One region of the Burkholderia savannae genome, then DNA from elsewhere that is predicted to be linked to it. Evidence: predicted binding sites of a transcription regulator. Region 1 holds the regulator's gene; each other region holds the start of a gene.
What was found. Region 1 encodes FliA, which starts transcription of late flagellar genes. Its sites were predicted from a motif close to CTAAAGTTTNNNNNNNNNNNGCCGNTA; they were not measured.

Region 2: the regulator FliA is predicted to act here: its motif matches at 1,741-1,767, upstream of WS78_RS05260 (DUF4088 family protein).
Region 3: the regulator FliA is predicted to act here: its motif matches at 2,094-2,120, upstream of flgK (flagellar hook-associated protein FlgK).

What each region holds. Positions count from the first base shown of each region.
Region 1 covers NZ_CP013417.1:1,036-4,262, reverse strand. Annotated here, with positions in the region: gene ahcY (adenosylhomocysteinase) at 1-689, opposite strand, end outside; S-adenosyl-L-homocysteine riboswitch at 724-863, opposite strand; gene WS78_RS00020 (RNA polymerase sigma factor FliA) at 993-1,724, opposite strand; gene WS78_RS00015 (MinD/ParA family ATP-binding protein) at 1,749-2,561, opposite strand.
Region 2 covers NZ_CP013417.1:1,040,639-1,043,865, reverse strand. Annotated here, with positions in the region: gene WS78_RS05275 (AraC family transcriptional regulator) at 1-378, shown strand, start outside; gene WS78_RS05270 (AzlC family ABC transporter permease) at 667-1,359, shown strand; gene WS78_RS05265 (AzlD domain-containing protein) at 1,356-1,697, shown strand; gene WS78_RS05260 (DUF4088 family protein) at 1,942-2,727, shown strand; gene WS78_RS05255 (hypothetical protein) at 2,958-3,227, opposite strand, start outside.
Region 3 covers NZ_CP013417.1:3,798,184-3,801,410, forward strand. Annotated here, with positions in the region: gene flgL (flagellar hook-associated protein FlgL) at 1-18, opposite strand, end outside; gene flgK (flagellar hook-associated protein FlgK) at 34-2,037, opposite strand; gene WS78_RS18580 (flagellar brake protein) at 2,235-2,993, opposite strand; gene flgJ (flagellar assembly peptidoglycan hydrolase FlgJ) at 3,209-3,227, opposite strand, start outside.

The DNA.
Region 1 (3,227 bases):
GACTTCGTCACCGAATCGTTCACGTTGAACGCCGGGAACGGCAGGCGGCCGTCCTTTTCCATCTGGTACAGGCGGTGCACGCCCGTCGTGGTTTCTTCGGTCACGCCCTTGATGTGCGCGAGGCGCTTCGAGTACCAGCTGCCGTCGATTTCGAGGTGGCGCGCGATCGACTTGAAGAGCGCGACTTCTTCCTCGTTGGTCGGCTTGGCGATCACCGAGCGATCCTTCTCGGCCTTCGAGCCGAGGATCAGCAGCAGCGTGGCGTCGCCGCCGTCGTCGAGGATCATGTTCGCGAACTCGCCGTTCGGCCATTCGAAGATGCGGTGCGAGAACTCCCAGTATTCGTCGAGCGATTCGCCCTTGAACGCGAAGACGGGCGTGCCGGCCTCGACGATCGCGGCGGCCGCGTGATCCTGCGTCGAGAAGATGTTGCACGACGCCCAGCGCACGTCCGCGCCGAGCGCCTTCAGCGTCTCGATCAGCACGCCCGTCTGGATCGTCATGTGCAGCGAACCGGCGATGCGCGCGCCCGCGAGCGGCTGCTGCGCCTTGTATTCGTCGCGGATCTGCACGAGGCCGGGCATTTCGGTCTCGGCGATGTTCAGCTCCTTGCGGCCCCAGCCGGCAAGCGCGATATCGGCGACGACGTAATCTTGTGCGGAATTGGAATCGATGACAGCGGCGTTCATCACGCCCTCCTTTCTAAAAAAGTTCTAGAAAATTGTGACGTGAGCGCCGTTCAAGTAAGCGGGCGTCATCGGCGGGAACGATCGCCGCTACGCGACGATGCTGCGCCGACACACCGCTCGGTTGACCCTTTCCGAGCCTGGCGGGCGGGGCCCGTCGCAACGCTCCTCGGAAACGAGGTGGGATTGTAGCAAATCGAGACGAAATTTTCCTATCGTGCAAGCGGAGCGCTCGCGCGGCATTTTGCCGGCCTCGCCGACGCGCGCGCGCTTCCCGTGCATTGCGCCCGTCGCCGCCCGGCCGGCTCAGCTCTCCGTGCCGACCCACGCCAGCTCGCGCAGCTTCGCGCGCAGCCGCGCGACCGCCTGGCTGTGCAGCTGGCACACGCGCGATTCGCTCACCTCGAGCACCGCGCCGATCTCGCGCAGGTTCAGCCCGCGCTCGTAGTACAGCGACATCAGCAGCTTCTCGCGCTCCGGCAGGTGCTCGATCGCGTCGACGAGCGCGCTGCGCAGATGCTCGTCGAGCAGCGCGGACAGCGGATCGGCGTGGTCGGCGCGGTAGCGGTCGAGGAACGGCTCGTCGTCGGCCGAGCGGTCGAAATCCTCGTAGTAGACGAGCTGGCTGCCGTGCAGATCCTGCAGCATCGACTGAAATTCGCCGAGCGGCATCTGCAGGTGCTCGGCGATCTCCGTCTCGTTCGCCGCGCGGCCGAGCCGCTGCTCGACCTGGTGCACCGCGTGCTCGACCTCGCGCGACGTCTTGCGCAGGCTGCGCGGCAGCCAGTCGTTGCTGCGCAGCTCGTCGAGCATCGCGCCGCGAATCCGCTGCGTCGCGTAAGTCTCGAACTGCGCGCCCTGGTCTTCCTTGTAGCGGCTCGCCGCGTCGAGCAGGCCGATCATGCCGGCCTGGATCAGGTCGTCGAGATCCACGCTCGCCGGCATCTTCGCGACGAGCTGCAGGCCGAGACGACGCACGAGCGGCGCATATTGCGTCAGCACTTCGTCCTGGGAAATCTTGCCTTGAGCGTTGTACATCGTGCCCTCTCTTCGTCGTGGCGTTCAGGCGGCATGAGCCGCGCCTCGTTCAAACGCCGAACTTCCCGTCCGGACCCGGCCGACGCCAGAACCGGGGCGCATCGGCCAATACAGCAGATCGGCGGCGATCTGCCGGTAATCGCGCGCCGCCGCCGCCGACGCAAACGCGTCCACCACCGTGTGCGCGAGCCCGCGCGCGCGCTCGATCAGCGGATCGGCCGCGACGCACCCCGCGTTCGACAGCGACACCCGCAGATAGCGGCTCGCGACGCCCGCGAGGTTCTCGTACGCGGCCTTCGCGTCGGCCGCGCTCTGCACGTGATTCGTCAGCACGCGGAACTGCGCGAGCGCGTGCGCGTAGTGCAGCCGCTTCATGCACGCGTACGCCTCGGTGATCGCCGACGCCGACACGCGCGTGACGACGAGCACGTCGTGCGCGTCGCGCGCGAGCCCGGAGAGCGCGCCGTTCGCGTCGAGCTGCGCGTCGATCAGCACGATGTCCGCCGCGCCGTCGCCGAGCGCCTCGATCTGCGCGTCGCTGTAGCCGCCGCGCGCGAGCCGCGACGCCCCGCATATCGAGAATCCGAGCTCGTGACGCACCGGCTCGCCGTCGCGCAGCCATGAGCCGCACAGCGTCGCCGAGATCGAGCGGACGTTCGCGCGCTCGTCGACGACGAGCACGTCCTTGCCGAGCGCGGTGAGCGCCGCGGCGAGGTTCGCGACCGTCGACGTGCAGCCGACGCCCGAGGGTCCGCCCGTCACCGCGACGACGCGCGACGCGCGTCCGGCGAGCAGGCGCCGCAATCCTTCGGCCTGGTCGGTGATGCGCTTATCCAAAGCGGACCTCGTGCAGTTCGTTGCCGGCGCGCGTGCTCAACGCGGACAGCATCGCCGGCAGATCGTCGTCGTGCGGCACGAACGGGGAATCCTCGCGCGGCGCGCAGAACGCGCTCTTCAGCAGGAATTTCTTCGTCGCGACGTACAGATTCTCGGGCACCTTCTGGCCGGTCGACACGTAGTGCACCGGCAGCTTGTAGCGGATCACCGTGTCGAGCGCGCCGCCGAGGTTGCTCGCCTCGTCGAGCTTCGTCAGGATGCAGCCCGCGAGATCGGGGTGGCCCGCCGCGCTGCGGTACGCCTGCACGACTTCGTTCAGCGTGTCGCCGTGGCTCGTCGCGTTCAGCAGCAGCAGGCGCTGCACCGGCGTGTCCGCGCCGTGCAGCATCGCGATCTGGTCGGACACCGTGCGGTCGCGCTGGCTCATGCCGATCGTGTCGATCAGCACCATGTGCTTGTTGCGCAGCTCGGCAAGCGCGAGCTGCAGATCGCCGCCGTCCTTCACCGCGTGCACCGGCACGCCGAGGATCTTGCCGAAGATGCGCAGCTGCTCGTGGCCGCCGATCCGGTAACTGTCCGTCGTGAGCAGCGCGACCTTGCTCGCGCCGAAGCGCATCACGCAGCGCGCGGCGAGCTTCGCGGTCGTCGTCGTCTTGCCGACGCCCG
Region 2 (3,227 bases), 1.0 Mb from region 1:
GACGCCTACTCGACATTGATCGCGCGTCACGCCGGCAATCGCACCGCGCCGCGCGACGTCGCGGCCGACCGCCGGCGCGTCGATGCGATGCGCGAGCGGCTCGCCGCCGATCTGTCCGAATCCGTCACGCTGTCGGACGTCGCGCGAGCGGCCGGGCTGTCGCCGTTCCATGCGGCGCGCCTGTTCTCGCGCGCAACCGGCATGCCGCCGCACGCATGGCGCAACCAGTTGCGCCTGCAACGCTCGCTCGCACCGCTGCGCGCGGGCGCGAGCGTCGCCGACGTCGCCGCCGCGTGCGGCTTCTCCGATCAAAGCCACTTCACCCGCCATTTCAAACGGATGTTCGGCGTGCCGCCCGGGCGATGGCAGCCGTCGTAGCGTTGTAGCGACAGACGCGCATCGCCGCCGCCGTCGCTTCCCGCTCCGGCGAAGGTACCGGTACCAGCTTTGGCTTTGGCTTTGGCTTTGGCTTTGGCTTTGGCTTTGGCTTTGGCTTTGGCTCGGGCTTTGGCTCGGGCTGGGCCTTCACGACATCGACATCGCAAGAACGTACAAGCGAGCGCCTCTCCCGCGCGGCTATCCTCCATCGCACAGGAGGTAGCCGCCTTGTCCCAGTCCCGCTCCACGCATCCCCCGCCCGCCCGGCTCGGCGAATTCGCCGCCGGCATGCGCGACACCGTTCCGATGATGGTAGGTGCCGCCCCCTTCGGCGTGATCTTCGGCACGCTCGTCACGACGGGCCCGCTCGCGCCGTGGCACGGCGAGCTGATGTCGTTCGCGCTCTTCGCCGGCTCCGCTCAGTTCATCGCGCTCGGCCTGATCGCGGGCAGCGCGAGCTATGCGGTCGTGCTCGCGACGACGTTCGTCGTCAATCTGCGCCATCTGCTCTACAGCGCGACGCTCGCGCCGTACGTCGCGCATCTGCCGCTGCGGTGGCGCGCGACGCTCGGCGCGCTGATGACGGACGAGGTTTTCGCCGTCGCGTACGCGCACTACCGTCATGCCGAGCCCGGCGCGACCGGGCCGGACCACTTCTTCGGCTCCGGCGTCGCGATGTACGTGAACTGGCAGGTGTGGACGATCGCGGGCCTGCTGTTCGGCGCCGCGTTCCCGCGCCTGCAGTCGCTCGGGCTCGACTTCGCGATGGCGGCGACGTTCATCGCGATCGTCGTGCCGCAACTCGCCTCGCTGCGCAATCTCGCCGCCGCGGTGACGGCGGGCGCCGTCGCGCTCCTCTGCCGCGCGTGGCCGTACAAGCTCGGGTTGCTCGCCGCCGTCGCCGCGGGCGTCGTGATCGGCGTCGCGCTGACCTGGTTCGCGGAGCAGCGCGCGCGCCGGCGCGCGGAGGCCGCATCATGAGCTACGCGCTGCTGATTCTCGGAATGGCGGCGCTCACGTACGCGATCCGCACGACGCTCTTCCTGCTCGGCGATCGCCTCGCCTTCCCGCCGCTTCTCCTCGCCGCGCTGCGCTTCGTCCCCGTGACCGTGCTGACCGCGATCATCGTGCCGATGACGCTCGCGCCGCACGGCGGCGACGCGGAGCTGACCTGGCGCAATCCCCGGCTCGTCGGCGCCGCTGCCGCGGTGCTCGTGTCCGCCGCGACGCGCCGGCCGCTCGTCACGATCGCCGCCGGGCTCGCCGTGTTCTTTTTCTGGCAGGCGATCGTGCCGCCGCGCGGCTGGCTGCCGGGCTGAGCCGCGTGCGCCGCCCGCACGCGCGGCATCGGCGCGCACGGCCCTCAAGTTCCCGCGCGCACAGCCGTTAAGAGGATGAAGCCCCGCGCCCGGCGACCGAATCCCGTCATCCGATCCGGCCGGACAGCACGACGACCGACGGCCAGCCGGCCGATCCGCGCAGCCGACACGCGGCCTGCCCACGTCGGCTGCGCGCGGGCGAAAGCGCCGGTCGAGCCGACCGGCATCGAGCATCGAGACAGACATGGGCCAAATCACTCTCACGCTGAAAGACGACACCGTCGCTTCCCTGCGCAAAGACTTCGATGCGTTCTTGCGCGTGTCGCTCAAGCTCGATCCGCAGTTCGTCACGCCGTCGTTCGAGGATTTCCTGCGCGCGAAGCTGCTCGACAGCATGGTGCCGCTCACCGAGCACGCCGTGCAGCGGCTCCTGCAAGGCGGCCAGTATGCGTGGGCGAAGCGCACGCTCGACAAGGAGTTTCCGGACGTCGTCGCGATCCTGATCCGGCAGGCGGGCGAATTCGGCTTCGGCTTCGCGTCGCGCTCCGAATGGACGCCCGACGAACTCGCGAAAGCATGCCGCGAATGGGCGGCCGCCGTCGTGTCCGGCGCGCAGGGGGATGCGGCGCTCGTCGATCCGCTCGCCGCGCAGATCAAGGCGGCCGTCACCGACATTCAGACGCTCGAGGAGCGGATGCAGACGCCCGCGTGGCGGCTCGCCGAATCGCTGCGGCAACGCGTGTACGAAGCGAAGCTCGCGTGCGAGATGAGCGTCGGCAGCGTCGCGCGCGAGAAGCTCGGCGAGCTGCGCGGGCTGCTCAGGCTCGGCATCGCGCACGGCTCGTTCCAGAAGCAGGAAGCGCAGCAGATCATGGAATACCTGCGGCTCCTGAAGCCCGAGATCTTCGTCGAGGAGCCGTACGACATCTTCACGCGCATCGCCGCGTGGCTGCGCAGCGTGTTCATCGTCACGCCGCCCGCGCGCGGCGCGCAGAACACGGCGCAGCCGCAGGGGCGCCGCCGCCAGTAGCCAGTAGCCAGTAGCCATAGCCGTTGCAATTGCCGTTGGCCGTAACCAGTCACGCGCGGCGCGCTCGTTCGCGCGCGCGCAAACGCGGTTCGAGCACGAAGGCGGACCGCTAAAACGCAACGGCCCGGACCGCGCGATGCGATCCGGGCCGTCGTCCATCGGTCGACGCGCAACGCGCCAGGCGAGCCTTCCGGGGCGAAGCCCGCTTGCCGCGCGCCGGCCTTCGGCGCTTACTCGCCCGCGCCGGCCTTCACGCCGCCGTTGACGGACAGCGAGCCGTTCGCGCCGCCCGCGACACCCTTCGCCAGACCGCCCGCCGCGCCCGCGACGCCGCCGACCGCATTGCCCGCCGCGCTCGTCGCGCCGTTGACGGCGTTGCCCGCCGCATTCGTCGCACCTTCGACCGCGCCGCTCGCCTTCGTCTTCGCGTCCGCGCCGAGCTCGGCCGCTTCGTCGGCCTTCGCCTTCGCCTTGGCCTTCGCGTGCGTCACGTGCTTCTT
Region 3 (3,227 bases), 430 kb from region 1:
AGAGCTGGAAATGCGCATCGCCGTCTACCTCGTTCAGTTGAACAGACCGAGCACGGTCTGGAACAGCGAGTCCGCCGTCTGGATCACCTTCGCGTTCGCCTGATACAACTGCTGGTACTGCATCAGGTTCGCCGCTTCCTCGTTCTGGTTCACGCCCGACACCGCCTGCTGCTGCGCCGTGATCTGGCCGACGAGCGCCGTCTGCGCGGTGCTCGACGCCTTCAGCTGGCTCGCCGCGTTGCCGATCGCGTTCACGTAGCCCGCGTACGCGCCCGTCAGCGTGGTCGTGCCGTTGTTCATCGTCTTCGAGCTCACGAGCTGCGACAGCGCGAGCGCGTTGCGGCCGTCGTTCGTGCCCTTGTTCGCGCCGATCGTGAACTGATCGCCGTCCGCGGGCGCGCCCGACAGCGACACGCTCACGCCGTTCATCACGCCGGACGGCGCGGGCTGCGTCGTGCTCGAGATCGTCAGCGACGCGCCGACCGACGCATCGTAAGGCACGGGCGTCGTCGCGCTCGTGATGTTGACCGACGTCGGCGGCGTGCCCGCGATCGTCACCGTCGTGCCGACCGGGAAGCCGGAGAGCGTCTTCGACGACGCGTTGTAGGTGAGCGTCGTCGTGCCGGACGGCAGTTGATAGCCCGCGCTCACCGAGCCCTGCGTGATCGCGCCCGTGCCGCTGTTCGTCGACGTGGCCGCCGCGAGCACCGGCGACGCGGCCGCGATCGCCGAGCCGCTCGAAGTGGCGAGCGCGAAGCCGTCGAGCGCGCCGCGCGTCGGCAGCACGGTGAACGCGTCGCCCGCGGCGGGCGTGGCCGAAAGCGACAGATTCAAGCCGCCGATCGTCATCGTCGGCGGGTTGGTGGTCGGCGTCGCGGTGCCGACGACGCTGCCCGTCGCGCGATCGGTCAGCGTGTACTTCGAGCCGTCGTACGACAGCGAATAGTCGCTCGACGTCGGCTGCGAGCCGTTCGCGAACGACACGGACAGCGTCGCGCCGCCGGTATTGCCCTGATTCGCGTAGACGGTCGGGCCGCCGGCCGTGAACAGGTTGCCGCCCGGATTGCCCGACAGGTCGATGCCGAGCGCGTTCTGCGCATTGACCTGCGACGCGAAGCTGACCGCGAGCGCGCCGAGCTGCGCCTGCGCCGGATCGAGCGTCTGGCTGCGGAACGCGAGCAGGCCGCCCAGCGTGCCGCCCGTCAGTGACACGTCGGGCAGGTACTGCGGGCTGCCCTGCGGATTCGCGCCCGCGACGCCCTGCGACACGATCGTGAGCTCGCTCGGATCGGACTTCGACGCGACCGCGGCCAACTGATAGCTCGCATTCCCGACGACGAGCGGCTGGCCGCCCGAAAGGAACACGCTGTAGCTGCCGCTGCTCTGCACGACCTGCACGCCGGCGAGCTGCGACAGGTTCGACACCGCGAGATCGCGCTGGTCGAGCAGTTGGTTCGGCGGCTGCCCCTGCGCGCTCGCCGACGCGATCTGCTCGTTGAGCTGCGCGATCTGCGCGGTGTAGCTGTTGATCTGCGTGACGGTGTCGGTGAGCTGAGAATTCACGCTCTGCCGCAGTTGCGAATACTGCTGGCCCGCGGCGACGAGCTGGCTCGCGAGCGTCTGCGCGTTGCTGATCGCGGTCTGCCGCGCGGACGGATCGGCCGCGTTGTTCGCGACCGTCTGCAGGCCGGTGAAGTAGTTCGTGATCGCGGTCGAGATGCCGGCCGTCGGGCTGCCGACGTAGTTGTTCAGTTGCGCGACGAGCGAATAGTAGGTCGACAGCGAGCTGCCTTGCGTCTGCGCCGCGTTGAGCTGGTTCGACAGATACTGGCTGTACTGCCGCTGGACCGTCACGGTCGTCACGCCTTGCGGCAAATAGCCGCTGCTCGTGTACTGGCCGCTCGCCTCCGAATACACGGGGCGCTCGACCGAATAACCGGGCGTCGCCGAATTGCTGATGTTCTGACCGGTCGTGGTGATCCCCCAGAGCGCGGCGTTCAGGCCGCTGATCCCGAGGTTCATGAGGGTATTGGACATGCGCGATCCTATGAGCCGGCCGCGCCGCGGCTGCCGGGTTGCGTAGACTCCCGGTATAACGGCCGCGCGTGAGAAAAATTGAGGGAATGCGCGCGCAAAAATGCATGCGGCGCGCCGCGGCCGGCGCGCGGGCGCCGTCGCGATGGCTGCGGGCGTCGCGTGCGGCCTGGCCCGCACGGGCGCGATGGCCGCGCGGCTCAGGCCCGCGCGAGCTGCCGGCGCTTCATCTCGAGCTGCGTGATGAGGCGCTGCAGCGTGTTCTCCGCGCTGCCCGGCAGCGACAGGAAGCGAAAGCCCAGTTGGTAGCGGCGCGTGCCGTTCGGCGCGTCGGTCGAGCGGTGCGACACGAGCTGCAGATCGAGCGACAGCATCCCATGGCCGTTCAGGTTCAATTCGACGTCGGGCAGCGTCGTGCCGAGCTCGAGCGTCGACACGCGCTCGTCGACCGTGCGCAACCCGAGGCCGCCGAGCGACAGGTTGTGCACTTCGAACAGGAAAGTCTCGCCGTCCGGCAGCTTGCCGCGGCACACGTAAGGATCGAGGATCGGCGCGTCGACGCGGAAATATTCGCGGCGCTGCACGCAGTACAGCACGTCGGGGAAATCGGCTTCGAACGCGGGAAGGTTCTCGTAGCGGGTCTCGCGCGGGGTCGCGGTCGAGAATTCGACGCGCACGCCCTCCGGCGCCGCATGAAACACGCAGTCCGGCGCGGCGAGGATGCCCGCGTTCTGGTCGGCGAGCGCGCCCCAGTCGAACACGAAGGTTCGCGCGCCGACGTCGACGTCGAGAATGCGCGTGACAAGCTGACCGCCCTGGTACTGGACGGTCAGGAAATCTCCTCGATTGACGAGATTGCGCAGCTGCACGCCGATCTCGAGCGGATTGCGGCGGCCGTAATCATGGCCGGAATGCGCGGCGGCGCTCGCGGCCTGACTCGTCGACTGTTCGGTATTCATGGCTTGCCGGTATTTTATCTCGATGCGCCTGGCGGACTTCGGGGGCGCGTTATGACCAGGCGCGATCCGCCCGATCGTTGGTCTCTCACGTTTAGCGGCAACAGCAGCGCAAAGTTTAGATCGAAACCCGAGTTTATTTTTTCAGCAAACGTTAAAACCGCGCGAGGCCAGGCCTGGCGCGGTCCGAAATGTACCGAACGGTTGCTCGGCTTGCGTCAGCCGATCTGCTGCATG